DNA from 3 places in the Vibrio limimangrovi genome. Region 1 is predicted to be linked to each of the others. Evidence: predicted binding sites of a transcription regulator. Region 1 holds the regulator's gene; each other region holds the start of a gene.
What was found. The regulator PurR, encoded in region 1, represses purine synthesis genes. The targets are predictions, from matches to a motif close to TNANGNAAACGTTTNCNTNA.
Positions count from the first base shown of each region.

Region 2: the regulator PurR is predicted to act here: its motif matches at 7,273-7,292, upstream of ACWYU8_RS19400 (NCS2 family permease).
Region 3: the regulator PurR is predicted to act here: its motif matches at 7,026-7,045, upstream of ACWYU8_RS14190 (NupC/NupG family nucleoside CNT transporter).

Region 1 covers NZ_JBSUGF010000010.1:108,973-120,036, forward strand. The annotation lists gene glgC (glucose-1-phosphate adenylyltransferase) at 1-324, shown strand, start outside; gene glgA (glycogen synthase GlgA) at 314-1,786, shown strand; gene ACWYU8_RS14930 (alpha/beta fold hydrolase) at 1,912-2,715, shown strand; gene ACWYU8_RS14935 (TVP38/TMEM64 family protein) at 2,887-3,567, opposite strand; gene ACWYU8_RS14940 (TfoX/Sxy family DNA transformation protein) at 3,744-4,334, opposite strand; cyclic di-GMP riboswitch class I at 4,451-4,539, opposite strand; gene purR (HTH-type transcriptional repressor PurR) at 4,806-5,810, opposite strand; gene torD (molecular chaperone TorD) at 6,243-6,890, opposite strand; gene torR (two-component system response regulator TorR) at 7,144-7,851, shown strand; gene elyC (envelope biogenesis factor ElyC) at 7,949-8,734, opposite strand; gene cmoM (tRNA uridine 5-oxyacetic acid(34) methyltransferase CmoM) at 8,849-9,640, shown strand; gene mukF (chromosome partition protein MukF) at 9,643-10,980, shown strand; gene mukE (chromosome partition protein MukE) at 10,961-11,064, shown strand, end outside.
Region 2 covers NZ_JBSUGF010000016.1:56,898-67,961, forward strand. The annotation lists gene ribD (bifunctional diaminohydroxyphosphoribosylaminopyrimidine deaminase/5-amino-6-(5-phosphoribosylamino)uracil reductase RibD) at 1-264, opposite strand, end outside; gene nrdR (transcriptional regulator NrdR) at 272-721, opposite strand; gene ACWYU8_RS19375 (glutamate-5-semialdehyde dehydrogenase) at 837-2,087, opposite strand; gene proB (glutamate 5-kinase) at 2,105-3,244, opposite strand; gene crl (sigma factor-binding protein Crl) at 3,364-3,753, opposite strand; gene frsA (esterase FrsA) at 3,859-5,106, opposite strand; gene gpt (xanthine phosphoribosyltransferase) at 5,199-5,663, opposite strand; gene ACWYU8_RS19400 (NCS2 family permease) at 5,962-7,251, opposite strand; gene ACWYU8_RS19405 (aminoacyl-histidine dipeptidase) at 8,282-9,754, shown strand; gene ACWYU8_RS19410 (DUF3332 domain-containing protein) at 9,827-10,366, opposite strand; gene ACWYU8_RS19415 (succinylglutamate desuccinylase/aspartoacylase family protein) at 10,693-11,064, shown strand, end outside.
Region 3 covers NZ_JBSUGF010000009.1:121,740-132,803, forward strand. The annotation lists gene fadD (long-chain-fatty-acid--CoA ligase FadD) at 1-1,274, shown strand, start outside; gene rnd (ribonuclease D) at 1,354-2,472, shown strand; gene minE (cell division topological specificity factor MinE) at 2,666-2,929, opposite strand; gene minD (septum site-determining protein MinD) at 2,932-3,744, opposite strand; gene minC (septum site-determining protein MinC) at 3,762-4,424, opposite strand; gene ACWYU8_RS14175 (YcgL domain-containing protein) at 4,622-4,906, shown strand; gene ACWYU8_RS14180 (lytic murein transglycosylase) at 4,951-5,922, shown strand; gene ACWYU8_RS14185 (LysR family transcriptional regulator) at 5,999-6,943, shown strand; gene ACWYU8_RS14190 (NupC/NupG family nucleoside CNT transporter) at 7,186-8,385, shown strand; gene folD (bifunctional methylenetetrahydrofolate dehydrogenase/methenyltetrahydrofolate cyclohydrolase FolD) at 8,461-9,321, opposite strand; tRNA gene ACWYU8_RS14200 (tRNA-Arg) at 9,527-9,603, shown strand; gene ACWYU8_RS14205 (2,3-dihydro-2,3-dihydroxybenzoate dehydrogenase) at 9,659-10,450, opposite strand; gene ACWYU8_RS14210 (hypothetical protein) at 10,552-11,064, shown strand, end outside.

The sequences.
Region 1 (11,064 bases):
TTTACCGATTCCGACAACGGTCGAGTGCAGATTATCGATAGTCTGGTCTGTAGCGGCAGCTACATTCGTGGCTCTAGAATAGAAAAATCTGTGCTTGGTTTTAGAAGTAATATTGCATCTGCTTGCGATATCAGCGAATGTGTACTCCTTGGTGACGTTAAAATCGGTGAAGGCTGTGTTTTACGTCGAGTAATCGTGGACAAAAACGCTGATATTGCACCTGGCACTCAAATTGGGGTAAATCTTCAAGAAGATAAGAAGTTATTCCATGTGTCAGATGACGGTATTGTCGTCATTCCTAAAGGAGCAAGAGTTGGCTACTAACAACTTATCTATTCTGTTTGTAGCGTCTGAAGTCGAAGGATTGATCAAAAGTGGTGGCTTGGCAGATGTTGCCAAGGCACTGCCTGAAGCTCTTCACCAACTTCAGCAAGATGTACGAATTACCATTCCAGCGTACAATGGTATTAAAAACTTGGCTGATGCTGAGGTCTTGTTAGAGACGCAATTAACATCATGGCCACATACAGAATATCGAGTATTGAGGCTTTTTCTCGGTGATGTGCCGGTCTATTTGATAGATTGCCAGCCATATTTTAATCGCCCATCTATGTACGCGGAAAATAACCAAGCTTATCCGGACAACGGAGAGCGTTTTGCTTTCTTTAGTGCTGCGTGTTTGGATATGTTACCAAAACTGGATTTCAGACCAGATATCGTGCATGCCAATGACTGGCACACAGGACTTGTTCCGTTTTTGTTGAAACACCGCTATGGTTCAGATCCATATTTCGTGAATACACACAGTGTGATTTCTATCCATAACGCAGTGTTCAAAGGTGTGTTCAGCTACGATGATGTGCAATGCCTTCCAGAGTTTCAGAGCCGAAGCGTTCACGATGCCGCAGTAAGTTCAACTCACATCTCAATGCTGAAAGCGGGCGTGATGAATGCTGATAAAATTAATGCCGTGAGTCCTACCTATGCTGAAGAATTGAAAACAGAGTTAGGCAGTCACGGAATGTCCTGGGAATTTCAGCAGCGAGCGCACGACTTAGTCGGTATTCTCAACGGTTGTGATTACTCGGCGTGGCATCCTGACACAGACAGTTACCTACCATCTAACTACCAGGCAAACTTCGACAGCATGGTGGCAGGCAAAAAAGCGTGTAAAACTGCACTGCAACAAAGGTTACAGTTAGCTGAATCAGATTGTGCGATGTTTGGTATGGTTTGTCGTCTTACTATGCAAAAAGGGCTGCATTATTTGCTGCCTGCATTGGCGGATTTCCTCAAACACGATGTACAACTTGTTTTGGTCGGAACGGGAGATCCTTCTCTGGCTGCTCAGGTGCGTGATGTTGCGGCTGAGTACCCTAACAAATTTGTCTTTGTTGAAGCTTATGATAACGAGCTAGCTCACTTAGTTGAGGCTGGGTCCGATTTCTTTTTGATGCCTTCTGAATTTGAACCATGTGGTTTAAATCAAATCTATAGTATGGCTTATGGCACCTTGCCTATTGTGCGCGGTGTAGGAGGCCTGAAAGACAGCGTCAATGACTATGATTCTGACCCTTCTAATGCTACGGGGTTTGTCTTCTATGAGCCAACACCGCAAGCGTTGCTGTTAGCTATGCTCAGGTCTCTACTGCTTTATATTCAAGATAACGCTGAACTGAAGCGAGTGCAGCTCCATGCGATGCAGCAAGACTTCTGCTGGCGAAAGGCCGCGGAAGAATATTTGCAGCTTTACCACTCAGCGTTAAAGCTGTTTATTCCGCATTGATGCCATTTAAGCTAACCTAAAATTGTAACAAAAGGCACCGGTAAAGGTGCCTTAGTTATCTAGAGTGGGCGGAGTGTGGTAGGATTACCTCACTCAATTGATAAACTTGTTTTTTACTTTGGTATATGACTCAGCCACTACTTTTCCATAAAACCTATTTGCACCCTACCAGTAACGAGTGGGTCGTTTTTGTGCATGGTGCTGGTGGCAGTTCTTCGATTTGGTTTAAGCAAATTAAAGCTTATAAGCAGCACTTTAATTTGTTGTTGATTGATTTGCGAGGACACGGCAAGTCAAATCAGTTGTTAAAAGAGCTGATGACGAGTCGTTATACGTTTACTGAAGTTACACAAGACATTTTAAAAGTATTGGATCATCTGAAAATCCAATCGGCTCACTTTGTCGGGATGTCGTTAGGCACGATCATCGTGCGAAATATTGCAGAGTTGGCGTCTGAGCGGGTTAATTCAATGGTATTGGGTGGGGCGGTGACTCGTCTCAACATTCGCTCACAAATTCTGGTAAAGCTGGGTAACTTTGGCAAACATATCTTGCCGTACATGTGGCTGTATAAACTGTTCGCCTATATCGTGATGCCACAGCGTAATCAACGAGAGTCTCGTCACTTGTTTATTCGAGAAGCTAAAAAGCTTTGCCAAAAAGAGTTTAAGCGCTGGTTTATTTTGGCGTCAGATGTGAACCCGTTGATGAAGTACTTTAAAGACCGGGAATTAGAAATTCCAACGCTCTACCTGATGGGGGACAGGGATTATATGTTCATCCAGCCAGTGAAAGAGATGGTTGCGGCACATAAACTGAGTGTATTGCTCGAAATCCCAAATTGCGGTCATGTTTGTAATGTAGAACGTCCGGAAGACTTCAATCAGCACTCGATTGAGTTCATCAAGCAACAAAGTTTAGTTGTTTAATCTATAAGGTTCTAGGTCCTAGGTTTTAGGCCCTAGGGGGAGCTCTCTTTCTGTACTCAGTTTTCTGTAAGCGAAGCGCTCTGTATCCCCATACAACAAATACCAACGTTTAATCAAAGCACCGCAGTTCCAGCGAGCAATCCTAGGATCTAGGATCCAGGGCCTATCCCCTTAACTACCTAGAGCCTTTGGTCTTACTTTCTTCATCACCCATTTGGCAATGATAGGAAACAGTCCCAGCAAAGCAAATGAAGCTAACACACCAGGTGAGACGATATCTGACAAGCTTTCGATATTGGCCAATTGTGTCCCTGCATTGAGATAGACGGCCGTCCCTGGGAGCATACCGATTTGGCTCGTGAGATAAAAACGGCCAACGTTCATCGGAGTTAATCCCATCAATAAATTGATCAGGAAAAAAGGAAAGACGGGAATCAAACGTAATGAAAGCAGATAGGACGAGCCATCGTTTCCAACACCTTGGTTGATAGCTGTGAGCTTTTTCCCGAACTTGGTTTGTACCCAGTCTCTTAATAGGTATCGGCTACTCAGGAAAGCAAGGGTTGCGCCTATGGTACTGGCAAACGAAACCAAAACTAAGCTTATCCAAAAACCGAATAGAGCAGCACCTAATAGAGTAACGACTGCTGCACCGGGAATAGAGAACGCTGCGACAGCGATGTAAGCCAAGAAATAGAGGGTCGTTGCAATAATAAAATTTTGTTCGATATAGGCATTCAGTGCCTCTTGTTGAGATTTAGCGTTTTCTAATGTTAAGTTCTGACCAAAGTTAACGGCTAAAAGAATGACCGTTAAGAGCAGTATTAACCCAAAAATGAGTTTTCTGTTCATAATCGTACTCCAGTTGGGTTACTTTTCTCTAAAACGTTAACAGGTACCATTTGGGAGGAAAGGGACCTGCTAACTATTGTATGTTTTACAGACTAATAGACAGGTTAAGGTCTAAAAAAATTTCAAAAAAAACCGCAGACTAAGCTGCGGTTTTAAAACTAATATCAGAAAAGCTGTTAAGAAAGCGCATTTTTCAACTCTTCTCGGCGAGACTGGGGAACGACGCTCCAATGAGTGCCGTTAATTGCGCCCTCTAAGGCCCAAAGCAGCTCAATGCTTACCTTTGCAGAATGTGAGTCACGTATCGCTTTATAGGCGCTTAGAGCGCCTTTCTGTTCTAACTGCTCTACTGATTCAATACCCGCCTTCTTTAGCATTCGCTCGGTAGCCAGCCTCAGGTTGGGCAAGTCTTTCAATCTGTTCGGCTTAGTACTGGCTTGTTGCTTTTTTTCTAATTTGGCCTGTGCTAACGACTGCTGCGCTACTTCTATCAAACGCTCACTTGATTCCCATAAATCATTGGAAATCGCGTAGTATTTAGTAACGACCGGAAACCCACGCTTTTTATATACGTAGGGTTTGAGTCCTTGCGTCTCGAAGTTAGATGAAGTTTGTTGGTCTGCTCGGATGTGAAGTTGATCATTCACAACCAGTGCAAACATCGTCTCATCAGCGAAAAGTCCAAAGCCACCAAACATTGAGCGCGACTTGATTGTACCAAGTGCCTCAAATAGCTTCATAGAATCTTTGAGTATCGGTTTATCCATGATGTGTTATCTCGGTGTAATTAACATTACGCCACCAAAAGTCAGGTCCGAGAGGTTAGCAAATACATACAGGAACAATGTCATTAAAGGGTAAACTCATCATATGTATATTTGCCATCGGTAACCCCGCTACCTTCCATTAATCAAATGGTTCAGGCCGGAAGCTTTGCGTCCCACCCTTTCGGATGGTTTGCCCTGTGCGTGACCTGTCGAGAATACTTTGTCTCTTGAATTAACATCACATTCTAGCGAATGAAGTGTGATGTTAGTTCAGGAAAATTAATCAAGATTATGTCTTGGTGTTCATATCTTGGGCAAAGGTTTTTCAACGAGAGGTATGGGTGTGAGAAAAGGACTACACGCAGCTAAAACAGCAACTTACCAAACATTTAACTTTTAGTCGTAGCGTTATTGAGTAAAAGGCTTATGTTGAGACAAAAAATAAGCGCTCCGGAGAGCGCTTGTTGCCAATTAATTGAGCTTTTTCACTGTATTACGAACGACCAGTTCTGGCTGCATTTCGAAAATGCGCTTCTCGTGCTCTTTGTCTTTAATGCGTTCAAGTAAAATTTCGAATGCATTTTTACCAACACGGCGTTTCGGTTGGTGAATGGTCGTAAGTGGCGGAGAAAAGTATTCTGCCAATTCGATATTGTCATAACCAACCACGGAAACATCGTCCGGGATCTTAATGCCATTTTGTTGTAAACGACTCATTAAGCCCAAAGCCATTGTGTCGTTGAAACAGAATACTGCGGTAGGACGCTTTTTCATTGCGGTAATTTTGTCAGCAACCAGAACCGCGGTATCACATTCAAAGTTACCTTCAAGAATCCAATCTTCGTTTACGGGTATATTCGCTTCTGCCATTGCTCGGCGGAAGCCCATAATGCGCTCTTGGCACGCGAGTTTTTCGAAGTGACCACTTAAGCAGGCAATATCAGTATGACCGTTGTCAATCAGATACTTAGTTGCGATGTAGCCGCCTTCTTCTGAGTTATCCATGATCTTGTCGGCTTGTGAGCTCTCAGGGCCCCAATCCATGACCACTTTTGGAATATCAGAATGACGGTCAAGCATCTCTTTTAGTTCTTCCGTCAGGTCTGAACACATCACTAAAATCCCATCCACACGCTTTTCAGCCAGCATTCGAATGTAATCGCGTTGCTTTTCGTAGATACCACCGGTATTACATAGGATCAGAGTGTAACCTTGACGATAACAGTAGCTTTCAACACCATCGATAACTTCTGAGAAGAATAGGTTAGTCGATTGAGTTACCAACATTCCGATGGTACGAGTTGAGTTACATTTCAAGCTACGAGCAACTGCGCTCGGTGCGTAATTGAGCTCATCAACTGCTTTCATTACTTTTTCTTGAGTTGCTTCTGCAACAAAACGCGTCTTGTTGATGACGTGCGAAACTGTAGTAGTAGAAACGCCGGCTAATCGAGCAACGTCTTTTATAGTGGCCATAAAGGTGTCCTGTATCGAGCTACTAATATACCTTGGAGTATAAAACCTTTTACTGAGTGCCTTTTGTAAACTTAGTGCCGCATAAACGTGTACGCTGAATCTGTTTCGCAGTGACAGCTCCGAAAACGGTAGAAGGTCTGTAGCAATACGGTTGATGAATATTATCGTCTTTCTCTGAGCGAAGAAGAGAACGTCAACCTAGTAAGAAAACACAAAAACCGCTTTATTTCAGCGGTTTACATAAAAATCATATTTAATCGTTTGCGTTCACATTTTAGCCCTATGTGGGTTGGCTGGCAATGACTTCAGCAGCAGATTTGTGTCTTTTATGTCACATTTTGATTGCTAAAAAAGCAAGCAATGGGACTCAATGAAGGGCAAACGAATAAAAATTGGGGAGCGCGAAAATAGGCTCCCAATCATTGGTGGCAATTATTCACCAAGAAGGTAAGCGCTGTCTAGTTTGCAAAATGCAACTAATAGTTGCGCGACGCTTGCGTAGAAACCGAAATCATCCATTTGCTGACATTTTGCTGCAAATTGTGGCAGCCAAGATAAGAGTTGACGTTCGATGAAATCATTCTGATTTGAGAAGGCTTGTTCCATATGTTTTTCTTGTTCGAGCTCATTGGAACGGATAATCATGCTGCCTAAAAAATCGAGTTCTACGGCTAAGTGATCGGCAGGTTCGTTAAGCTTATCGTCAATTGGTACGCCGAAATCAGCCATCAACTTCTCCATCTCTTGTGTTGATTTGTTATTCAGTAAACCTGTTTCGCAAATGTACAGGGAAGCATAAGGCGGAGCCCCATACTTTTCTGTTTTTAAGAACAGTTCACAAAAGTCGGCGGCGAGTGCGAGTTGGGCATCTTTACGGTTTTGTAATCGGTTCAGTGCATCTACCAGAACGTCAATTGAAGGTTTTAGAGTGTCATTTTCACTTAAGCCAGCTAAAAAACTCCGAATTTCAACACTGTGGTAAGCTTCCAGCTCTTTGTCTGCCAGTTCTTTGACAAACAAGCTAGAAAACCACCAGTAAATTTCGGCGCGTTTTTCATTAAAAGCTTTCACTTCTTGCATTCCAGGCTCCTCAATGATGTTTTATGTGTCGCATCATAAAATCACTAACGGATGTCCTTTAAGTGTAATCAATTAATAACGACAACTATGATGTTTTCTGGCCAATTATGTCCGTTTAATAATGACGTTTCGCAAGCTTGTTTTGAATCAAAAAAAGCGTGAAATCTTGCCTTTAAATCTGCCAGTGACTAGAAATGTGAATAGTTATGAATAGAATACATCTTGGATAAGCAAATGACGGAAAGTGGTGTAAATGAGCTATCACGTATTAGTCGTAGAAGATGATGTTGTCACGCGTAGTAAGCTGGCGGGATACTTCCAAAACGAAGGCTACACCGTTAGTGAGGCAGGGAGCAGCGCAGAAATGCGTGAAACACTGCAAGCGGGTGATATTGACCTGATTATGCTGGCTATCAACTTGCCGGGTGAAGATGGCCTGATGCTTACGCGTGAATTACGTAGCCAATCCGATATTGGTATCATATTAGTCACAGCACGTACGGATAGTATCGACAAAATTGTTGGCCTTGAAATGGGGGCGGACGATTATGTCACAAAGCCTTTTGAACTCAGAGAGTTATTGGTTCGCGTTAAAAATCTGTTGTGGCGAATTTCGACCGCACAGAATGGTTCGAAGTCATGCGAAACCAACGAACAGCACATTGTCCGTTTTGGTGAGTGGACATTTGATATCCAACGCCGCGCTTTGAGTCGCAGTGGCGAGCCCGTTAAACTCACTAAAGCAGAGTATGAGCTCTTGGTGGCGTTATCCTCTTACCCGAATCAGGTCCTAAGTCGTGAACGTATTTTGAATATGATCAGTCATCGAGTGGATGCGCCTAATGACCGTACCATTGATGTCTTAATTCGGCGTATGCGCGCCAAGATGGAATATGATCCCAAGAACCCACAAATTTTTGTCACGGTTCATGGAGAAGGCTACATGTTTGCCGGTGATTAATACCAAAAAGAAAAGCTCAAGAAAAAGGAGAGCAACTGAATCTGCTCTCCTTTTTTGTTCCGCTAAATTACCTTATGTAATGCACTCTATGCATTCGCTACTGAGGCTCTACCATCGGAGTCTCACCAACGGTGTCTCGCAGGCGTTGCCAGATGCTGCCAAGATATTCATGCCAGAAAAGTTCTGTTTGCTCTAGGTAACGAGCCTTTGGTGAGTATTTATCCCAAGCTTGGTTCACTTCTTCAATCGCCAGGAAGTTGGTCGGCGCCGGGATCGGTCTAATACCTGCTGCATTAAATTCATACAGTGCGCGGCTCATATGGCTGGCAGAGGTAACCAAAACGATTTCCTTTTGCTGGACAAACGCTGCAGCCTGCCGAGCTTCTTCCCAGGTGTCTTTCGCATCTTCTAATAAAATAATGTCGGATTTCGCCACACCAAGCGCTAGAGCAACGTTCGCCATCATACGTGCATGACTGATTTCGGAACCACCGTCATAGCCAGATAAAATCAACTTTGCGCCAGGGTACATGCGCAAGATACGAATGCCTTCGCTGAGACGCATCAGTGCGGCACGACTTAACTGAGAAGTCGGTGGAATTTCGTCATCGATAACGTGGCCATTTCCCAATACCATGACGTAATCGATTGTGCCAGAGACTGGCAGAAATGCTTTGTGCTCACGCTCTAAAGGCATAAGAAGCTTAGTTGAGACAGGTTGGAAGGCTACAAGGAAAATGCCAACTAGAGAGAATAATACAACGAAGCAGCCAGTTTTACGTTTCATGGTAAAACTAATGAGAGCAAGGCCCAAGAAGCCTATCAGCAACAGTGCTGGTAGGGGCATCAGCAAGGCTGACATTACTTTTTTCAGCTCAAACATACATAAATAGTCCGAAAAAACATCAATTGATAATAAAAATGAGGGTACCCCTCTTTATTCCTGCTTTCCTTGTGCCAGAATAGCGGCACAATCCGTTATGATAACTCAGCAGAAGTGACAGAAGACCGCAATTTCGACGATATCGCCCACAAATTTGCAAAAAATATATACGGCTCCGACAAAGGAGAGATCCGCCAAATCATTGTGTGGGAAGATTTTCTACAGATTCTAAGTGAATTAGACGCCGGGCAGCAACCCCTTGAAGTATTGGATGCAGGTGGTGGTTTAGCACAAATGTCTCAAAAGCTTGCTAAGCTCGGACATCGTGTTGCTTTATGTGATCTATCTTCGGAAATGCTGCAACTAGCCAAACAGGATATTGAAAATAATGGTTTGCTTGAGCAGTATCGCCTGATTCATTCACCGGTACAGTCCATTGGCGAGCACATGGAAAACCAGGTGGATCTTGTTATGTTTCATGCTGTGATGGAGTGGCTGGTCGATCCTAAGATGGCACTCGAAACGGTATTGGAACAAGTTAAACCGGGGGGTATTGCATCAGTGATGTTCTACAACCACCATGGTTTAGTCTACAAAAACGTGGTTTGTGGCAACATTCCTCATATTTTGGACGGCATGCCTCACCGAAAAAGATTTAAACTACAGCCGCAAAAAGGATTGAAGCCAGAAGAAGTCTATCAATGGATAGAAGATGCTGGTTTCAGTATTTGTGGAAAGTCTGGTATTCGCTCATTCAGTGATTACATCGGGAATGTGCAAAATATGGGTGATTATCAGTTTGAAGATGTGTTGGCGCTAGAAAAACAACTTTGTAGACAAGAGCCATACCTCTCATTAGGCCGCTATATTCATGTGTGGGCCAAAAAGAAAGAACAACAGGAATAACAATGAGTGAGATGACTCTCAATGCTGCAGAACAACCTATTGATGAATTGGTTGGCTGGGTAAAGCAGCAAGATTTCTCGTTGAACCTGACCACAGAGCGACTGGCGTTTTTGATTGCCATCGCGGTATTAAGTAATGAAAGGTTTGACGATGAATTGGGTGAAGGTGAATTGCACGATGCATTCACTATCGTCACTCGATTTTTTGATGAGACGGGCGAAGCGTCTGCTTTTCGTGCAAACAATGCTATTAACGAGATGGTTAAGCAGCGTCTTATCAGCCGTTTTGTCAGTGAAGTGACCGACGGTGCGAGTATTTACCGCTTGTCGCCGTTAGCGATAGGTATCACGGATTATTACGTACGTCACCGTGAGTTTTCTAAGCTACGCCTTTCTATTCAGCTATCGATGGTTGCTGACGAAATGGCAAAAGCGATTGAAGCGGCACAAAAAGGTGGCACGCCGGGTCACTGGAACAAAAACGTGTATGGGGTACTTAAGTATTCTGTTGGCGAAATTTTCGACCAGATTGATCTGAACCAACGTGTTATGGATGAGCAGCAGCAATCTGTGAAACAGCAAATTGCCGATCTGCTCAACAAGGACTGGCGTGAAGCGATTAATAACTGTGAAGCGTTATTGTCCGAAACGTCCAGTACGTTGCGTGAACTTCAAGATACACTGCAAGCGGCCAGTGATGAGCTGCAAACTCAGATCCTCGATATTCAGGAGCTTGTTTATGGCGATCCTGAGCTTGAGTTTATTGAAGAAGCACTGTTTGGTCTGCAAATGAAGCTGGACCGAATCACGAGCTGGGGTCAGCAAGCGATCGACCTCTGGATTGGCTACGACCGACACGTACACAAGTTTATCCGTACCGCCATCGATATGGATAAGAACCGTGCGTTCAGTTCTCGTTTGCGTCAATCCATCAAAGATTACTTTGATATGCCTTGGTATCTGACTTATGCAGATGCTGAGCGATTATCCGACCTTCGTGATGAAGCCTTGGTACTACGTGATGACGAAGTAACCGGCCAAGTTCCGATGGAAGTGGAATACGAAGAGTTTCAACAAGTCAATGATGAGTTATCAGAGCGTATTGGTGACATGCTAAAAGCCCATAAAGAGCAGGGCACACCAATCGACTTGAGCGTGGTGCTGAGAGATTACCTAGCACAACATCCATTTACTCATCACTTTGATTTAGCTCGAATTATTGTTGATCAGGCTGTGCGTCTTGGCTATTCAGAATCGGATTATCAAGCGATTCAACCAGACTGGAAATCAATCAACGAATTTGGGGCAAAGGTACAAGCGAATGTCATCGACCGATACTAATGAATACATGCCAGATAAACTGGCTAAAGCAATTTCTAACCCTCTGTTCCCAGCGCTAGACAGCATGCTTCGAGCAGGGCGTCA
Region 2 (11,064 bases), on a different contig from region 1:
ATGGGAACAGGGTTCGAGAGTAACATATGCCATTGCGCCTTCTGCTTTATCCCCTGCCATTCGCAGTGCATGAACTTCGGCGTGTGGCTCTCCCGCGCGGTGATGGTAGCCTTCACCCACTATATGTCCATCGCGAACAATAACGCAGCCAACATTAGGGTTAGGAGAAGTCGTATAGATGCCGCGCTGTGCGAGTGAGATCGCACGCGACATCATAGAAAAATCTTGAGGGGAAAATGCACTCTGAGGTGTGTATTGAGCCATGTGTTATTCAGTCTTCCAGACGGGCTATCTCTTCGCCAAATTCGCGGATATCTTCAAAACTGCGATAAACAGAAGCAAAGCGGATATAAGCGACTTTATCCAACTCTTTCAGTTGGTCCATCACTAAATTACCAATCATCTGGCTAGGCACTTCACGCTCACCTGTCGCGCGAAGCTGGGATTTAATCATACTTATCGCGAGTTCTATGGCATCAGCACTTACCGGGCGCTTTTCTAACGCACGCTGAATACCGCCAACCATTTTATCTTCATCAAACGGTTCACGGTTGCCATTCGATTTGATCACCTTAGGCATGACCAATTCCGCGGTTTCAAACGTCGTAAAACGTTCATTACACGTTAGACACTGGCGACGACGACGTACCTGGTGACCATCCGCAACCAGGCGAGAATCTATAACTTTTGTTTCGTTCTCGGAACAAAAAGGACAATGCATATCACCTCCAAACAAAGCGCTCTTAAAAGCCAAACTAGTGTAGCGGAATTGGTAAGTGAGAGAAAACAAAAAGGGGCATTTCGCCCCTTTTTCGTTCAATATCGTGTTGAATATGTTAGCTACGTGCTAAGTAGTTTGCTTTACCTACCCATTTGTAGCTGGTCAGCTCTTCTAAGCCCATAGGACCACGAGCGTGCAGCTTCTGAGTTGATACGGCAACTTCTGCTCCAAGGCCGAATTGTGCACCGTCAGTAAAGCGTGTAGCCGCATTCACATATACTGCTGCAGAACCCACCGAATTGATGAACAATTCAGAGTTTTCCAGACTGTTGGTCATGATCGCATCAGAGTGGCTGGCATTGTGCACACGCATATGGTTAATTGCGTCTTTTACATCAGCAACGACTTGTACACCTAACGTGTAGCTTAGCCATTCTGTATCGAAATCGCCTTCGGCCGCATCGCGAATCTGTTTTGCGTCGCTCATCAGTGCTTTTGCTTTTGGCTCAGCAACAAACGTGACTTTATCGTTCATGCGTTCCACCAGCATTGGCAGAAACTCAGCCGCAATCTTTTCATGTACCAACAAAGTATCCAGCGAGTTACATGCAGACGGGCGCTGAACTTTTGAGTTTTCAACGACGTTGAGCGATTTCACAAGATCCGCTGATTCATCAACAAAAATATGGCTGATACCAAAACCGCCAATGATGACTGGAATTGTGCTGTTTTCTTTGCACATTTTGTGCAGGCCAGCACCACCACGAGGAATGATCATATCCACGTAGTCGTCCAGTTTTAGCAACTGTGACACAAGCTCTCGGTCTGGTTTTTCAATGTATTGAACTGAAGCCGCAGGAAGATTCGCTTTTTCCAGCGCAGACTGAATAACTTTAACCAGTTCCATATTAGAGAAGAACGTCTCTTTACCACCGCGTAGAATGCTCGCATTACCGGTTTTCAGGCACAGTGCCGCGATATCAATGGTCACGTTTGGACGCGCTTCGTATATCACGCCGACGACACCCAGAGGGACACGACGGCGAGACAATGACATGCCGTTCTCGAGTACTTTGCTATCAATTTCACTGCCCACAGGATCATTTAGGCTGATCACGTTACGAACATCATTCGCAATACCTGTCAGGCGCTCTTCATTGAGCAGAAGACGATCTAATAACGCATCAGTCAGACCTGCTTCGCGGCCGAGTTCAATGTCTTTTGCGTTAGCCGCCAGAATAGCCGCTGAATTTTGTTCCAGCTCATCAGCGATAATGGCCAGAGCTTGGTTTTTTTGTGAAGTTGACGCTGTCGCCAATTCGAAAGCTGCATCTTTAGCAGCTTTACCCATGTTCGTTAAATCCACTTTGCTTTCCTTAATTTCTATTCCTGAATGACGACAAGATCATCTCGGTGAATAACTTCTGAACCGTAATCATGGCCCAAAATCAAGATGATATCTTTACTGTGCTTACCAGAAATTTTTGCCAGATCGTCACTTGAGTAGGCGCTAATACCACGCGCGACTAATTTACCGTGGGAGTTCGTTACACGAACAACTTCACCACGAGCAAAATCACCACTTACTTTCGTCACGCCTTTGGCTAACAAACTGCTGCCAGTACCCACAACGGCATTCACAGCACCATCATCGATAATGATATCGCCCGATGCTGTTGGACCAGCTAAGATCCAGCGCTTACGGTTTTCCAGTGCTTCAGAGCAAGGTAAGAAACGCGTCCCTTGTGGATGTTCACTCAATGAGTCCACAATCACGTTGATTGCACTACCCGCAGCAATGATAACTTCAATACCTGCGCGACGAGCAATGTCTGCGGCTTGAAGCTTGGTTGCCATACCACCAGTGCCGAGCGTTGTACCACTGCCACCTGCAATTTTACGCAGTGTGTCATCAATGGTTTTAACTTCTTTGATCAGCTCTGCATTCGGGTCTTTACGCGGATCCGCAGTAAACAGGCCTTTCTGGTCAGTGAGGAGCATTAATTTATCTGCACCACATAAAATCCCCACTAAAGCAGACAGGTTGTCGTTGTCGCCAACTTTAATCTCACTTGTTGCTACGGCATCGTTCTCGTTCACTATCGGGACAATATCATTTGCGACCAGAGCATTGATGGTATCGCGCGCATTCAGGAAACGTTCGCGATCTTCCAGATCAGCACGCGTCAATAACATCTGCCCAATCTTAATACCGTAAATACTAAACAAAGACTCCCAAGTTTGAATCAAACGGCTTTGCCCTACTGCAGCAAGCAGCTGTTTGCTCGCCATTTCGTTGGGCAGTGCGGGGTATCCAAGATGCTCACGGCCTGCTGCAATTGCACCAGACGAAACTATTACTACTGAATGGCCTTGTTTCTTAAGCTCTGCACATTGACGCGCCAGCTCAACCATATGAGCACGATCTAGCGCTAATGTACCGCCTGTCAGCACACTTGTACCCAGTTTCACAACGACAGTTTGTGGTTGCGAAACAACTGCATTTTGTTGATTCGTTGTCATGATGTCTTCTGAAGTGAAAAACAAATAAAGAGGATGTTTTAACAATCAAATGGGGATTTAACAAGAGAAAAGGTGCGAAAACGCACCTTTTTGTTTTATAGCAATAGAAAAGGGTCAAATTAAGCGAAGTCAAAGGACTCTGTGTGGTATTCGACCTCTAATTTGAAGTTCTCTTCTAAGGTATCAATGAGCTTTTGATGGAAAGTACTTTGAGTCAAGTAAACTTCCTCTACCGACTTTTTAGGCAACGCTTCCGAGTCCCATTGCCCCTCTTTGTTGTACTTTCCAATGTGGTATTTCGCAGTAAAGCCCCCTTCGGTGGATTCTAACTCCATCCACCAGCCCCAAAACTCACGTTTTTCAGGTGATTTTTTATCGTCTACGCACACTGACAAACAATCAAAGTAATAACATCCTTCCTGTGATTGTGGTTCACGCAGGTAAGGCCCTATCGCCTTTAGCTTTGACATCAAGCGAAAGTGTGAAGGCCCCTGAGTCGTCTCTGACATATGAATCTCCGTTTCCATAATAAAAAGTGAAAATCATTATTATTTTTAATTTTCATGAGCTTAATTTTTGCTCAAGTATCCACTTTAACTCAATGGTAAGGTTTGTCATCTTAATAATTCATCTTCCAACCACTTTATGGCTAAATCGAGGGATTGCTCATAACCTTTTGAAATTGACTTAGCACTGATTTTTTTCGCCTGTCCGTACTGACTAAATAGCGCAACCAACTGATTATCACTATACGGTGAGACCGGGTCTCCCTCCAGGCCTAATGCCAGAATTGGCACCTTAGTTCTACGGTTGGTCAAAAAGCCTTGAACCTTCAAGGACCACGCTTTCATTTGCCCCGCCATGCTGTTGATATCTACAACACTTTTACCTAATCTCGATGCAAACAGGTCCAGATACATCTTCGGCATTTTCTGCAGTTTCGCAGGAGATGAAAACAGATCATGCACAGGGGCTCCCAACGCCACACACGCTTTGATCTTCTCTTGTTCAAGGAACGAAAGACGAACCATCGCATTTCCGCCAAAACGAAAACCAACCAAGCCGACTTTATGATGATCAACATAAGGAATCGAGTAGAGCTCATTTAAAACTGCCTGGTGAAGACAACTCGTATCTTCAGTTAAAGGCCAGTGAGAGCTGTATCCTACCGAAGGCATATCGACGGTCACCATCGCAATATCTCTAGGCGCTAAGCGATTTCGGAACAAGCGCCACATATCCGTTTGCAAACTGTCCAAACCCGCGCTGACCATGACAACGGGCAACTGTTTGTCCGTCCTCGGCAAATGTAAGTTGGCAATAATTTTGCGATTTTGGTATGGCACTTCTATTTGCTTGATCGTGTATTTGGTTTTCTCGGCTGCTTCTGAATACGCTTTATTAGCCAGAACCTGAGCCTGAAGTGCCAAATTATCACTCTTCAAATGCGGGTAACCTGCGATACTAAAACACAGTGATGCCGAAAAAAGCTGCTCCGCGGCCTCTTCTCCTTGTAACTGCTCCGAGCGTTTTTGATGCTCCATACCCAATTTGATCCACTCGAATGTCCAGTTACCACTGTGGTAGCCCATTACGGTATCTAACCATTCATCTTTGGTACGTGAGTGCGTTGAAGAAGCAATTCTGGATAACACCTCTTCGATCTCTATTGGAGAAACACCTTGCCATGCCCACTGCAGACGCAGTAAATGACGATACCAAGCACTGTCACCCATCTCTTCCCGTTCGTCGAGAATTTTTTGGCTGGATGGCATGTACTGAGTAAGTGCAGAGGTTTCTTTTGCTTGCTTATGGTTCACAAACAAAGTTTCAGAGAGATTTTTACTGATTTCTTCAGGCATATGAAGAATCCTAGGCTATTTGCAATAGATATAATGATAATAAAAAAAATGCCCCTAAACAGGGGCACTTCTCAATATTCTTTTGACTGCAATTATTTTTGCTTGCGATTTACAGGTTCAACATACTGGATTGACATATCCCATGGCTGTTCAATCCACGTATCTTGTGCAATATCAACCACGTAATCGTCAAGCAGCTCTTTACCAGATGGCTTCGCGCATACTGCAATTAATTTTGCTTTCGGGTACATTTCACGTAGTTGACGTGCAGTATCACCACTATCTACCAGGTCTTCAACGATTAAGTAACCTTCACCGTCACCTTCTGGCGCTTTAAGCACAGACATGTCACGCTGATGGTCGTGGTCGTAGCTTGAAATACAGATAGTATCCACATAACGAATGCCTAGTTCACGAGCCAGGATGGCGCCAGGAATTAAACCACCACGGCTTACTGCCCAGATACCTTTCCATTGCTCAGCTGGCATTTGTTTTTCCGCCAGTTCACGACAGTAAGTCTGCATCGTATCCCAAGTGATAATGAATTTTTTACTCATTGTAATAACCTAATAATTTGAAAATATGCATCCCCAATCTTTAGTCGAATGGCTCTTGAGTTATCATTTCAACTGATATCTCAGATTCAACTAATCTCTCAAACTGAACGAGACGGGGCTATAAGCTGCGCAAGCGATTATTCTACCGAAAGCCCATTTTAATACCAATGGTGATATCAAATTTCTCCACATTTGTTCCCAAAGGACGTCAAAGTGCAGAAAAATCGATTTCGGTGAACAACGTTAAAATAAAAGCCAGTGCGAACGAGTGCCCGCACTGGCTTTTTTCGAGATTGGATTAACCTACAAGGTATTTCACGATGAAGATGGCAGACATCACCCAAACACTCATCGATACATCACGACCTTTACCACTAAATAGCTTGATAGCCGCGTAAGAGATAAAACCTAGTGTGATACCTTCTGCAATAGAGAACGTCAGTGGCATAACAAGGCACGTTACAACGACCGGAGACGCTTCAGTCAAGTCACGCCAGTCTATGCTTACCAGACCAGAAAGCATTAGAATCGCGACGTAGAATAGTGCACCTGAAGTTGCGTAAGCTGGAATCATACCGGCAAGAGGTGAGAAGAACAGAGCCAGAAGAAACATAACGCCGACAACAACAGCAGTTAGACCTGTACGACCTCCAGCAGCAACACCAGCAACACTTTCAATGTAAGATGTCGTGTTTGATGTACCTAATAAAGCGCCAACTGAAGTCGCTGTTGAGTCAGCAAGCAGCGCTTTGTTCAAACGAGGAATGTTACCGTTTTCGTCTGTTAGACCCGCTTTCTGTGAAACACCAACCAGCGTTCCTGCAGTATCGAACAAATCAACGAATAGGAAAGCAAAAACCACGGAGATCATGCCAACTTCAAACAGGCCTGAGAAGTCTAGTTGTAAAAACGTTGGCGCAATGCTTGGTGGTGTTGACATAACACCGCCCCACTGAACATCACCGAATACTAGTCCTAAGCCTGTTACAGCCAGGATCGCAATCATCACCGCACCTTTCACGCCGCGATGAACCAGTGAAATAGTCAGGAAAAAGCCAACCGAAGCCAGCACTGCTGGTAACGAGGTAATATGTCCCATAGAAACCAATGTTGCTGGGTTATCAACCACAATGCCGGCATTTTTAAGTGCAATGAACGCAAGGAAGAGACCAATACCAGCCGAGATACCGGTACGCAAAGAGTGAGGGATTGAGTTGATGATCCATTCACGAATCTTAAAAATACTCAACAAAATGAACAACAGACCTGAAACGAATACCGCAGCTAGTGCTACCTGCCATGTGTAGCCCATACCCAATACAACAGAGTAGGTAAAAAAGGCGTTAAGTCCCATGCCCGGAGCCTGTGCGATCGGATAGTTCGCGACTAAGCCCATAATAAAACAGCCAATTGCTGCTGCAAGACAGGTCGCTACAAAAATAGCGCCACGATCCATACCGGTATCAGAGAGTATTGCTGGGTTTACAAAAATAATGTAAGCCATGGTAAGGAAGGTAGTAATCCCTGCGATGATCTCAGTGCGCACATTTGTGCTATTTTCACTAAGTTTAAAGAGCCTTTCGAGCATGATCGAATCCTGTTAGAGGTAAAAAGTAAACGGTTGCGTAATCGATTGGTGTGAATTATAAAGTTATCAAATAGCAAATTCCAGATAGAATTTTCACTCTAAATGGATTTTTTTGCAGGATATGAAACCCGTTATCTAGCATTTTTAGTGCTCATTAGATTTAAAGCTTATGAAACAATAATTAGCAAGTTTTCATCCAGAAAGCGAAAAGAGTGCAAACTGAACAATGTACTAAACTTTCAGACGAAAACACCGACTTTATCGTCAAATGTATGCTGCAATCAGGTAAGAATTGGAATAAGACAGGCAAGCTTGATTGGAACCGGGACTCAGCGACTATATTTTAGTCAAAGAGAAGAAAAAGAGATAAAAAAACGCCACTCAATTTGAGTGGCGCTGAATCATGTCAGTAGTGATACTGAAAAAAAATTCCAATTTATAGGGGTGAACAAACTGTTCAAGTCACATGCGTTGACTACTAGTCATCATCCAAAGAATGAATCAGTAACCAAAACTTGTTGGGTATACAAAGTTGCCGGTATAAACAGACTTGCTATTCCAGAACATTGTACTCGGTAAACCTTTCATAACTATCACCTTCTCTCGCATTTAATCATTCGTTGATTTCTCGGTTCCCTGGAGGCGATATACGGACTCATCCTTTGAGCATTTCATTCTTCTCTACTGAAGATGGTTACAAATATACCACAAGGAAATTAAGTTACAACACTTTTAGTGATACAAATCACATAAAATTCAAAATTAAGCTAAATTCTCCGACTTAATTGTAATTTAATTACAATATTGTAAATAAAGTTATCTTTATTATATGAGAATAGTAGCACTTGCTCTTCAGCTTGTTCATAAACTGTGACAATAGAGGGAGAAATCCTTACACATACGACTACTAGTCGCACTCTTCAAATGGTATTCTTGCTCTAATTCCTATCAAATATCATTAGCATTTTCTGCTAGATATACGCAACTTTTAAATAAGATATTTGGTAAATTAGATTACAAGGAGCTTTACGTGTCTGACTTTCATTCAGAAATTAGTACCTTATCACCAACTCCGCTATGGCGTTTTTTCGATAAGATTTGTTCTATCCCTCATCCATCAAAGCATGAGGAAGCTCTCGCACAATACATTATCAACTGGGCAACAGAGCAAGGCTTAGATGTTCGTCGTGATCCTACCGGTAACGTATTCATCAAAAAACCTGCAACTCCAGGTATGGAAAACAAAAAAGGCGTGGTTCTTCAAGCACACATCGACATGGTGCCGCAAAAGAATGAAGAGACAGACCACGACTTTACCAAAGATCCAATTCAGCCTTACATCGATGGTGAATGGGTGACTGCGAAAGGCACTACCCTTGGCTCAGACAACGGCATTGGTATGGCCTCTTGTCTTGCGGTTCTTGCTTCTACTGAGATCAAGCATGGTCCAATTGAAGTGCTGCTGACCATTGATGAAGAAGCGGGTATGACGGGTGCTTTCGGGCTTCAATCAGGCTGGTTAGAAGGTGATATCCTGCTAAACACCGACTCAGAGCAGGAAGGCGAAGTGTACATGGGTTGTGCTGGCGGCATTGATGGTGCGATGACATTCGATATCACTCGCGATGCCATTCCTGTCGGCTTTATTACACGTCAACTGACACTCAAAGGTCTGAAAGGTGGTCACTCTGGATGTGATATTCATACTGGTCGTGGTAATGCGAATAAACTGCTTGGCCGCTTCCTGGCTGGTCACGCACGTGAACTGGATCTGCGTTTGGTTGAGTTCCGTGGTGGTAGCCTACGTAACGCGATTCCACGAGAAGCATTCGTAACCGTTGCGCTTCCGGCAGAAAACCAAGACAAGCTTGCAGAATTGTTCAACTACTACACAGAGCTACTAAAAGCAGAGCTAGGTAAAGTAGAAACCGGTATTGTTACCTTCAACGAAGAGATCGCAACAGACGCTCAAGCGTTTGCTTCTGCAGACCAACAACGTTTCATTGCCGCGCTAAATGCTTGTCCAAACGGCGTAATACGTATGAGTGACGAGATCGAAGGCGTGGTTGAAACGTCTCTAAACGTTGGTGTGATCACCACTGAAGAGAATAAAGTAACCGTACTTTGTCTGATTCGCTCTCTGATTGATTCAGGACGTAGCCAAGTTGAAGGTATGCTGAATTCCGTTGCAGAGTTGGCTGGTGCCCAAATCGCATTTTCTGGCGCTTACCCAGGCTGGAAGCCAGATGCAGACTCTGAGATCATGGCAATCTTCCGTGATATGTACGAAGGTATCTACGGTCACAAGCCGAACATAATGGTGATTCACGCGGGCTTGGAATGTGGTCTGTTTAAAGAACCTTACCCAAATATGGACATGGTTTCGTTCGGCCCGACGATCAAATTCCCTCACTCTCCAGATGAGAAAGTGAAGATCGATACTGTTCAGCTATTCTGGGATCAAATGGTAGCTCTACTTGAAGCTATTCCTGAGAAAGCATAACAGTGTGTTCGATAAAATTAAAAAGGGTGCCCGCCGAGGCACCCTTTTTTAATTTAGTAAATCTTGCACTCATTACGCACGAGTTTGCGCATACGCAGACAACTCATCCATAGAAGTTTTCGCGACTACTTCACCATCAATATAGTAAGTAACAAAATCACCTTCACGTACACCCATTAGCTTCGCTGTGTCGCCATTATTGTAGGTGATGTCCATTTGAATCGTATTCTCGTCAATTTGTTGCATCTGCCCTTGCTCAATAACACGGATATTAGTTAATGGACTCATTGGGGCAGTCGTTAGAGATTTATCTAACTGGTGGTTAACATCAATATAAGTATCCACCTTAGAATCGAAAATATGTGGTTTACCGTTTAGTGGGTTTTTACCTGTCCAGAATTCCAATGAGTTAAATACGATGTAATCTGCTGCGATCGCAACGCCGTATACTGGTGCCATAAGCATATTTAGACCACCACGAGCATAACGGTTATCAACAGCTTTTAGGTTAAACCCCATTACATAACCAGTTACTGCATTACTGCCCACACAGCCAGAAAGTGAAACTGCAACAGCAGTCATTACGCCGATTTTAGTCATTGTCTTTTTCATCAAAACCTCAAGATAGATATTAAATAAAAATCGGCGCGGATATTAGCGAATAAAAAATGAGGTAAAAAGGTCAATTTTGTCTCTAAAAGTTTCATTATTATTTTTAAGACTCAAACAATTACCTGAACAATAATTAACCCCAAAATCTATAGCGGTGACGATGTATAACGCCAAAAATAAAAGTAATATTGACAACATAAATCTCACAAGAGATTATTTTTTATTCTCATTAATTAAAATATTTTGTCGTATCCTTAACTAGAAAGATTAGTGTGATTATGACGCGATTGTTACATTGTTGATAACATATATGACAGAGATGTTTTATGGCTAGAAGTAGAAATAAAAGAAATAGAGTATTTGAACTACTCGGGCATCAAATACAGCCAGGACAGCGATTAGAGATCGAATTCGAAGCGGCACAACTTTACACCCACTCACCTTTATCCATTCCGGTGGAAATCATCCACGGTAAACAAGAAGGTCCGGTGCTGATGGTGAATGCCGCAATCCACGGAGATGAGCTCAATGGCGTAGAAATCGTTCGTCAGATCATAAACCAATTAGATCCATTAAAGCTAAAAGGCACGGTGATAGCAGTACCTATTGTCAACGTATTTGGGTTGATACATAAATCACGTTATTTACCTGACCGCCGCGATCTAAACCGTTGCTTTCCCGGCAGCGAAAAAGGTGCT
Region 3 (11,064 bases), on a different contig from region 1:
CCAATACATCAGTGAAGCACGTTGTGTTGACCAGTTTGGGTCAGATGCTGCCGCGCGCGAAGGGCACGATTGTCGATTTTGTCGTGAAATACATTAAAGGCATGGTGCCGAAGTATCATCTGCCTGGTGCCATTTCGATGCGTAAGGCGCTGCATAAAGGTCGTCGTCTGCAATATGTGAAGCCTTTTATGTCTGGTGATGACATTGCTTTCCTACAATATACCGGCGGTACCACTGGTGTTGCCAAAGGCGCGATTCTGACGCATAGCAACATGATTGCCAACGTGCTGCAGGCAAAAGGGGCATACGGTCCGGTTTTGACGGCGGGTAGAGAGCTGGTCGTTACGGCATTGCCGCTTTATCACGTATTTGCATTAACAGTGAACTGCTTACTGTTTATTGAAATGGGGGGCAGTAACCTGTTAATTACTAACCCTCGCGATATTCCAGGCTTCGTTAAAGAGCTGCAAAAATACCCGTTTACCGCCATTACGGGTGTGAATACGCTGTTCAATGCTCTGGTCAATAATGAAGATTTCCGTGAGCTGGATTTTAGCAATCTGCGATTATCGGTAGGGGGTGGGATGGCCGTTCAGCGTGCCGTCGCGGAAAAATGGTTGAAAACCACAGGTTGTTATTTGTTAGAAGGCTATGGCCTGACCGAGTGTTCTCCATTGGTTGCAGCATATCCTCATGATCTCGTTGAATACAATGGATCTATTGGCTTGCCAGTGCCATCAACGGAAGTTCGTATCGTGGATGAAGAAGGTAACGTGCTGCCAAACACGGGAACGGGCGAGCTTCAGGTTCGTGGTCCTCAGGTTATGCAAGGTTACTGGCAACGTCCTGAGGCAACCAGAGACACGATAAATGAAGATGGCTGGTTGTCGACAGGAGATATTGTTAAATTCGACGATGAAGGCTTCCTGCATATTGTTGATCGTAAGAAAGACATGATCCTGGTTTCTGGTTTTAACGTTTACCCGAATGAAATTGAGGATGTCGTTGCACTTCATGGTAAAGTGCTGGAAGTCGCCGCGATTGGTCAGCCTAACGATGCCTCTGGTGAACTGGTGAAAGTTTATGTCGTTAAACGTGATCCAAGTTTAACCAAAGACGAAGTCATTGCGCATTGTCGTGAGCACCTAACAGGGTACAAGGTTCCAAAACTGGTTGAATTCCGAGATGAATTACCAAAGTCGAACGTTGGTAAAATTCTGCGTCGTGTGCTTCGGGAAGAGAATGATGCCGAAGTCGCGAAGAAGGGCTCATAAGTCGAATTCGTTGAGTCGCCGTAATTAAAAAATGTTAGAATGCCAGCGTTTTGCTGGCATTTTTTATAGCGAGAAGCATGTGAATTATAAGATTATTATTAAAAACAACGACCTAGAAGAAATTTGTGCTCAAGCCAGAGACGCAGATGTCGTTATGCTGGATACAGAATTTGTGCGTATCAGGACTTTCTACCCGCAGCTAGGTTTGATTCAGCTTTTCGACGGCAAAAACCTTTCGCTTATCGATCCGACTGAGCTGACGGACATGTCCCCATTCGTTGAGCTTCTGAGAGACACTTCGGTATTAAAAGTTTTACATGCTTGTGGTGAAGACCTCGAAGTATTCCAAAATGCCTTTGGCTGTACGCCATTTCCGATGGTTGATACTCAACTTATGGCAGCGTTTCTTGGGCATGGACTATCAACGGGTTTTGCTTCCCTGGTTGAAGAATATCTTGGTGTAGAGCTCGACAAGAGTGAGTCACGCACAGACTGGATGGCTCGACCACTGACGCAAAAGCAGCTCGACTACGCAGCGGCGGATGTGCACTACCTGCTTCCGCTTTATGAAATTCTGCTCGACAAAGTGACGGAAGCAGACTGGTGGAGCGCAGTGCAGCAAGAGAGCGATTTGCTGGTGTCAAAGCGTATTCGCGAAGTTAATGAAGAAAATGCCTATCTGGATATCAAAGGTGCATGGCAGTTGAAGCCTTCTGAGCTGGCGATCTTAAAGCCGCTTGCGACATGGCGTTATCATCAGGCAGTCAAACGTGACCTTGCTCTTAACTTTGTCTTTAAAGAAGGGGACTTATTAACGGTTGCTCGTCTTGGCCTGACTGGTTTTAAGAAAATGGAAGCAGAAGGCATTGATATCCGGGCTATTAATCGTCACGGCGCAAAGATCGCGGACATCGTTAAAAAAGCGAAGCAGACTCCCGCGGATGAATATCCTGAGAAGATTGAACGTCTGATGGACTACCCGGGCTATAAGCAGGTCTTCAAGAATATGAAAGACATCGTAAAAAGTGCGTCGCAGAAGTCGGGTCTGGCAACTGAGTTTCTTGCTTCTAAGAAGCAGATAAACCAGCTCATCAGTTGGGTATGGAAGAAGGAGCGTGATGCTGCAAGACTGCCTGACGTTATGCGAGGTTGGCGTCTTGAGCTTATCGGCGAAAAGATGAATAAGGCGCTTAAATAATACTAAGCGAAGCACTATAAGGTTGGCTATATCGCCAACCTTTTTTGGCACTCACATGTCTTCATCCTGTCATCCCGACGAGCTCAAGCGAGATCAGGAATCCACTAAACAGCACGCGCTAAAACTGAGAATACGAGTGTTTGCTATAAAGCTCGAGAGATTTGAGCTCACTTTACAAACACCGATTGGCAAATTACTTCTCTTCGTCTGGCAGCTTCACGTTGAGCTCAAGTACTGAAATATCGTCACCTTTGTGCTCAAAGGTTAAATCCACCATATTCGGATCAATCTCCACGTACTTGCTGATCACTTTCAGAATGTCCTCTTTTAACTGAGGGAGGTAAGACGGCGCTGGATCACTTTGGCTGCGGCGTTCTGCCACAATGATCTGCAAGCGTTCTTTAGCCAGACTCGCCGACGTTTTCTTCTGAGGGCGGAAAAATTCTAGTAATGACATGTCTAACCTCCGAACAGTCGTTTAAAGAGTCCTTTCTTCTCCTCAGTAAGGAAACGAAAATTAACCTGATTGCCTAATAAGCGATCGACGGTGTCAGAGTAAGCCATACCAGCATCTGTTTGTTCATCAAACGTAACAGGCACACCTTTGTTTGATGCATTCAGTACCGCTTGGCTTTCAGGAATTACACCCAGCAGTGGAATATGTAGAATTTCTTCAACGTCTTCTACACTCAGCATCTCACCTTGATTTACGCGCATCGGGTTGTAACGTGTCAGCAGAAGGTGCTGTTTCACTGGTTCCAGACCTTGTTCCGCGCGTAGCGACTTCGAGTCCAGAATACCCAGAATACGGTCTGAGTCTCGTACTGAAGAAACTTCAGGGTTAGTGGTCACAATCGCTTCGTCAGCGTAGTACAACGCCATCAGAGCGCCTTGCTCGATACCCGCTGGTGAATCACAGATAATGAAATCAAAACCCATCTCATCCAGTTCGGTGAATACACGTTGTACACCATCTTTAGTCAGTGCGTCTTTGTCACGTGTCTGTGAAGCAGGAAGAATGAATAAGTTGTCTGTGCGTTTGTCTTTGATCATCGCTTGGTTTAATGTCGCTTCACCGTTAATGACGTTCACAAAGTCATAAACGACACGACGCTCACAACCCATAATAAGATCGAGGTTACGCAATCCGATATCGAAATCGATTACTGCGGTTTTATTTCCTTTTAGAGCCAAGCCAGAGGCGATGGCTGCGCTTGAAGTGGTCTTACCGACGCCACCTTTACCAGACGTTACTACAATAATGCGTGCCATTTGTTTTCCTTTTTAGACTATATTGTGAGTGTCTCAAGACGTAATGATTCTTCTGCTTTACTGATCATTACTTTCTTTTGCCAATACTCACTCTCAATTTGATCGCTTAACCAGTAATCTCCAGCAATAGATACTAGTTCTGCTTGTAAATCGTGGCAAATAATCCGAGCATCATGCTGCCCACTTGCGCCTGCAATTGCGCGCCCGCGCAAAGTTCCGTGAATATGTATGGAGCCATCTGCGATAACTTCTGCGCCTGCGCTGACATGTGCTAGCACCACTAAATCCCCGTCTTTTGCGTAGATTTGCTGTCCAGAGCGGACAGGTGTACGAATGAATTTAGTTGGAGCCATTTTGGCAGGTGCCTGGCTTGGAGATTTGCTTGCAGACATGATGGCGAAGCCAGCTTCGGACGCAAGGTTTTGTACACGTTTATCTTTTGAACCCGTTACACCGACCGGAATAAAGCCAGCATCAGCGATACCTTGTTTGAGCGCAGGGAAATCAATGTCGCCTTCGACTTTTGCTATATTGATAACCAAAGGCGCGGATGCGAAGAAAGACGGTGCCTGTGACACTTTTTCTTGCAAAAACTCGATAGTTTTTACTATCTCGCTGTCAGAAAGGTGTAAAACTGACAAGGTAAAGCTGCTACCTTTAAGGTCTGGTGAATGGGTCATCGTGGACTTCTTGCCTCTGTTGAAAGAGCGTTGCCTTAAACTAGGTCTATCATGTTATATTCCATCTTTTGGCGCAGCAAGTTCTCTAACCAGCAATTCGGTGAATTAATCTCAAATTTGCTATTAAGTTTGCGGCAATTTAACGTTTCTAACTAAATCCGTAATAAAAACGGCTAAATCAGCATAAAAGGCGTGTCATGCTTTGTTCTATTTATAAAAGCTCTAAAAAAGAAGGTACTTATCTCTATATTCCGAAAAAGGACGATTTTTCACAGGTTCCTGACACCTTAATGCGGATGTTCGGTAAGCCTATCGCTGTCATGACGATTAAACTTGACGGTCGTAAGTTGGCGCAGGTGGATATAGAAAAAGTGAAAGCCTCATTATTGAACGACGGCTTCTTTCTGCAAGTTCCACCACCACCGGAAAACCTATTAGAAAAATATAAAGAACAAAAAGCTCAGCAAAAAGACGCAAAGTAATTTCGCATCTTGCTGAGGTTTCTGCCTTGCTCAAGGAGGGCAATATGAAAAAAGTACTGGCTACACTGCTTAGCGTTGGTATGTGTGCCTCAGCTTTTGCAAGCAGCGAAGGCTTTGAGGAATACTTAGATAAACTGCGTGCTGAAGCGCGTGCTCAAGGTATCTCAGAGCCGATAATCAAAGCCGCTTTCGCTAACGTCGAATATAAACCACGAGCGGTAACCGCAGACCGGAACCAACCTGAGAAGAAGTTGACGCTGGATGAATATATCCCTCGTGCGGTACCAGAGTGGAAGGTTAAGCAAGCCAGAGAATTGTACAAAGAGCACTATACAGCGCTAAAACGTATTGGTGATACGTTCGGTGTTCAGCCACGTTTTATTGTTGCACTATGGGGCGTGGAAAGTAATTTTGGTAAATTTACCGGTAATTTTCGTGTAATTGATGCGCTTTCTACTATGGCATTTGAAGGCCGCCGTGAAGAGTTCTTCCGCGCAGAAACCATGGCTGCACTTCAAATTCTGGATCAGGGGCATATTGAACTGGAGAACTTCAAAGGTTCATGGGCAGGTGCAATGGGGCAGTGTCAGTTTATGCCTAGCTCGTTTCTGCGCTTTGCGGCAGACGGTAATGGTGATGGTAAGAAAGACATCTGGACGACCAAAGCGGATGTGTTTGCTTCAACCGCCAACTATTTGAGCCAGTCAGGCTGGGATGACAAGTTCACGTGGGGGCGTCAGGTTAAAGTCCCGAAAGGCATTGACCGCAACTTGGAAGGTCGCACGGAAGAGAAAGGTAAGTACCTGCAAGAGTGGAGCAAATTAGGTATCACGAAATTTGATGGTAGCCCATTACCGAAACTGGACGATGACATCAAAGCCTGGCTGATTATGCCAGACGACGAAAATGGCCGTACGTATCTGGTTTACAATAACTACAATGTGTTGATGAAGTGGAACCGCTCTTACTACTTCGCGCTTGCCGTCAGTCATTTAGCTGACCGTATTGAGTACTAACTTGTTGTCGGTAACTATCATTTTATAAGGGCTCTTCGGAGCCCTTTGTTTTTCCAGTATTTAAACGAGGTAATGCGTGTTATCTGAACGTGCCGCGCAGATGGTGATCTTTTCTGCATTGATCAAACACAAAAGCTTCACTGTGGCTGCAAAAAGTCTCGGTGTCTCCGTGTCTCACGTGAGTAAGCAGCTTAGCCAGCTAGAGGATTCGCTTGGTATCAAACTGGTTCAGCGCACGACTCGAAGCTTTACACCGACAGAAGCGGGTGCAACTTTTTACCACCACTGTGAGCATGTGGTTCAGGCGGTCAATAGCGCAACATTGGAAATGGAAAGTCAGAGAGATGAAGTCGCCGGGTTAGTGCGTTTAGGCATATCTCAATCGTTCGGTACGTTACATATCATTCCTGCTATTCAGGAGCTGCGAGAGCTTTATCCTCAACTTCAAGTCGAAGTGCATTTGTTTGATTACAAAGTCGATATGTTGGCTGAAGGGCTAGATTTGTGGGTGACCAACAATGAACACTTGCCTGAAGGTTACATTGCGCAGCGACTAACAGACTGTCAGTTTGTTGTGGCGGCATCACCGGATTACTTGCTTAATCATGATAAGCCAACTGAACCCAATGATTTGTCCTCGCATAACTGTCTTATTTACAGGAGTTGGGAACGTGATTACACAGGATGGGCGTTCACCAAAGGTCAGCAAGAGTTAAATGTTAAAGTCTCCGGTAACTATTCAGTGGATCTTTCAGAGGCCGTGCGCGACGCCGCCATTGCAGGGTGGGGGATTGCGTATCTTGCGACCTATTTACTGGGCGATGAGTTCAGAACGGGGAAGCTGATTCAATTATTGCCAGACTGGAAAGCCAGCCAGTCGATGCCGTTTTATGCGGTTTATCCCAGCCGACAGCATATGCCAAAAAAGATTTCTGCGGTCATCCATTTCATTAAACAGAAGATTGGCGACCCGTGTCATTGGGATCAACGTTTAGCACCTTATATCTCCATTCCTAAGTAGTTATTTGAGCTTAATTAAGGTGATGAATGTCACAAAATTTTTCCAGACTTAGAAACATATTTTCTATATGGAAATAATGAGAAAAAGCAAACGTTTATCATTAATTAATTCAATGCTTTACGCTTTAGGTTAAATGTTGACCGATTGAAGTTTTCACCTTGTTAACAACCTCAAGTTGCAGCATTCTGAGTCCAGTATACAATCCGACCCCTTTCATATCTCCCTTCTGTCGGACCCAATTTATGAACTCAATTCTTGGTATCGTAGTCATACTATTCGTAGCATGGCTACTTTCTACAAATAGAAAAAATATAAAACTCAGAACCGTCTCTCTTGCCTTTGCACTACAGGTATTGTTTGCACTATTGGTTTTGTACGTACCTGCGGGGCGAAATGCACTAAATTCTGTCAGTAGCGTCGTATCGAACCTCATCAATTACGGGCAGGAAGGCATCGGTTTTTTATTCGGCAATTTGGCGACTGGTGGCTTTACTTTTGCGATTAATGTCCTGTGCATCATCGTGTTCTTTTCTTCTCTCATTGCCGGTCTTTATCACATTGGTGTGATGCCAAAAATGATTAGCTTCATTGGTGGCGGTATTCAAAAGCTGTTAGGCATTGGTCGTGCGGAATCTGTATCTGCGACGGCAAATATCTTCGTCGGCACAATTGAAGCACCTTTGATGGTCAAGCCTTACCTAAAGCACATGACGGATTCACAGTTCTTTGCGGTAATGACTGGCGGTTTGGCGTCTGTTGCTGGTGGTACGCTAGTTGGCTATGCGTCGTTGGGGGTTGATTTAAACTTCCTTATCGCTGCGGCATTTATGTCAGCGCCAGCTGGTCTGTTGATGGCCAAAATCTTAATGCCGGAAGATGCAGAAATAACTGAAACTATAGATATCAGCCAAGTTGATATCCCACGTGCAACAAACGTAGTGGAAGCGCTGGCTGATGGTGCAATGGCTGGTGTTCGAATTGCAGTGGCGGTAGGTGGTACCTTGCTGGCGTTTATTAGTGTCATCGCATTGCTAAACGGCATCCTAGGTTGGTTTGGTGATGTCATCGGAACGCCATTGAGCTTCGAATTAATCTTAGGTTACGTGTTTGCGCCAGTTGCATGGTTAATTGGTGTGCCATGGGCAGAAGCGAATACTGCAGGTTCATTGATTGGTAATAAGATCGTCGTAAACGAGTTTGTTGCCTTTATCCAACTAACGGAAGTGAAAACTCAATTAAGTGCTCATTCACAAGCGATTGTGACTTTTGCTCTGTGTGGTTTTGCCAATATCTCAAGTATGGCAATGCTTATTGGGGGTTTAGGATCACTGGTACCAGAGAAGCGTACTTTTGTTTCTAAACATGGATTCCGCGCGATTATTGCCGGTGTCATGGCCAACTTAATGAGTGCTTCGATTGCAGGCGTGATTTTAAGTCTGTAAACACGAATATTTCATTCGCTCTAATAGAAAAAGGCTCCTTGGTCAGGAGCCTTTTTCGAATCTAAAAGCCGTTAATTACTTGTCGGTATGGAACTGTTCACAAGCCAGCATCGTATTTTCAATCAGGCTAGCTACAGTCATTGGGCCAACGCCTCCAGGTACTGGAGTAATGAAGCTCGCGCTTTCACGTGCTTTATCGTATTCCACGTCACCAACCAGCTTGCCGGAGTCCAGACGGTTGATACCTACATCGACAACCACTGCGCCTTTCTTGATCCATTCTCCAGGAATGAAGTTTGGTTTACCTACTGCGACGATAACGATGTCCGCTTGACGAACGTAGCTCTCTAAGTCTTTAGTGAAGCGGTGACAAGTCGTGGTGGTACAGCCTGCCAGCAGTAACTCAAGCGTCATCGGGCGACCAACGATGTTTGACGCGCCTACAACAACGGCGTGTTTACCACGTAGTGCGATGTTGTAACGATCAAGCAGAGTAATGATGCCTTTTGGCGTACAAGAGCGGAGCTTAGGGATACGCTGAGCAAGACGACCAACGTTGTAAGGGTGGAAGCCATCAACATCTTTTTCTGGGTCAATTCGCTCGAGCACGTGTGTGCTATCAATACCAGCAGGAAGAGGAAGCTGAACCAAAATACCGTCAATTTCATTGTCATTATTTAATTGATCGACAAGCGCTAGCAACTCTTCTTCTGTTGTTGATGCAGGAAGGTCAAAAGACTTGGAAACAAAACCCACTTCTTCACAAGCGCGGCGCTTACTGCCAACATAAACCTGAGAAGCAGGGTCTTCCCCAACGAGAACAACTGCTAGACCAGGTGCACGTAATCCAGCTTCAACGCGAGCTTTTACACGTGCTGCAACTTCAGAACGAACCGTTTGGGAAATGAGAGTCCCATCTATATTTTGAGCAGTCATGACTTTCCTTTATAAATTTAGAAGGCAAATAAATCTGCCGCGCATTGTCGCAGAATTTCTTTTTAACATCCATACGCAAACGTTTGCCCTGAGGTGTTTTTGAGCATCTAATCCTTCAGTGTCCTTTTTTTAGGCATTCAGATCAGAATGTTACTAAAAGCCGTTGATTTACCCATTTTAACTCGTATAATCCTTTCCCTGTAGCGCGCCCTTAGCTCAGCTGGATAGAGCACGTCCCTTCTAAGGATGTGGTCATTGGTTCGAATCCAATAGGGCGTGCCATTTTTCAAAAGCCCCGATAGCTCGATGAGTTGTCGGGGCTTTGTCGTTTATGAGGCTAGAAAGTAGCGCCGCCGTCGACTCGCAAATCATGCATGGTAATGTGGCCTGATTTGTCGCTGAGTAGAAACTCGATCGCATTCGTGATGTCTTGGGTTTCGGCGATTTTATTCAGCGGGATGCCAAGACGGTGAGATTTCAGGTTGCCGCGAATCGTTTCTCTTTCCCCATAAGACTCATTCCACATCTGTTCCTGCATAGGAGTTCTGGTTGAACCCGGACTGACAATATTACAGCGAATACCATGTTCCGCCAGTTCTAATCCCAAACACTGCATCCACATGTGAAGCCCGGCTTTGGATGTGCAGTAAGCTGACATATTGCTTCTTGGTGTGTCGGCGGCATTTGAACCTACGGCTACGATTGAGCCTCTTTTCCCGTTTTTGACTAGCAGCTTGGCGATTTGTTGGGTTAATAGAAGAGTGCCTTTGAGGTTCACATCGAGAGTTGTGTTTAGTGCTTCTAACGACAGGTCAAAAATAGAGTCGAGGTGCAAGGTACCTGCACAACTTGCAACGTATTCAGGGATAAGTTTGTTATTCTCTAATCGTTGGCAGGCAGATTGGATTGCTTGAGTATCAGTCAAATCAAAAGCCAGCAGCGTAATGCGTTGTTGCTGCTCTTTAGGAAGAGACTGTGTCAGGTTCATTAATGACTTTTCAGTCACATCACTGGCAATCACATGTGCCCCTTGCGCTAATAAACTTTTCGCGCATGCGAGACCAATCCCTTGACCAGCCCCGGTCACCAGGCACAGCTTGTCGCTGAATTCTGAGAGTTTTTCACTCATATAAACATCCTTTTCGTGATACAGATATCAAATTCAATTTATGCAAATGATAATTATTTTTGTTATCGTTGTCACCTTGTTAACTAGGAATTGGTTAGGTTATGAGTAAATTAGGGCGAAAAATAAAGCCGTGGCTGTTAAGCGTAGGGTTGGTGAGTTTAGCTGGCTGTGAGTATTTTCCTCACTATACCAAAGTGGATTTGCCACAGCAGAAAGTGGCGCAAGTCGTTGAACAGGCGAAACAGGCAGATGATGCCATTATGCAGGCATTTGCAACGCATAACTTAGTTGCGATAGGAGACTATCACTGGAACGACGCATTTGTTCGATATGCTACTGAGCTGGTTTCTAAACCAGAATTCTCTGAGCAGGTGAGCCACATTGTTGTAGAGTTTGGTAATGCCAAGTATCAATCTGTTTTAGATGACTATTTGGCGGGCGGAGATGTGAGTGAAGAACAATTGAACTCTGTCCTCAGAGGTTCTCTTTACTTTATGGCATGGATGCCAGATGAGTACCGCGACTTTTTCAGGACGATAAAAAAGCGTAATCAAGATCTGCCAGACAGTAAGAAAATCCGTGTTCATCTAGCGGAAGCCCCTTTTGATTGGGAA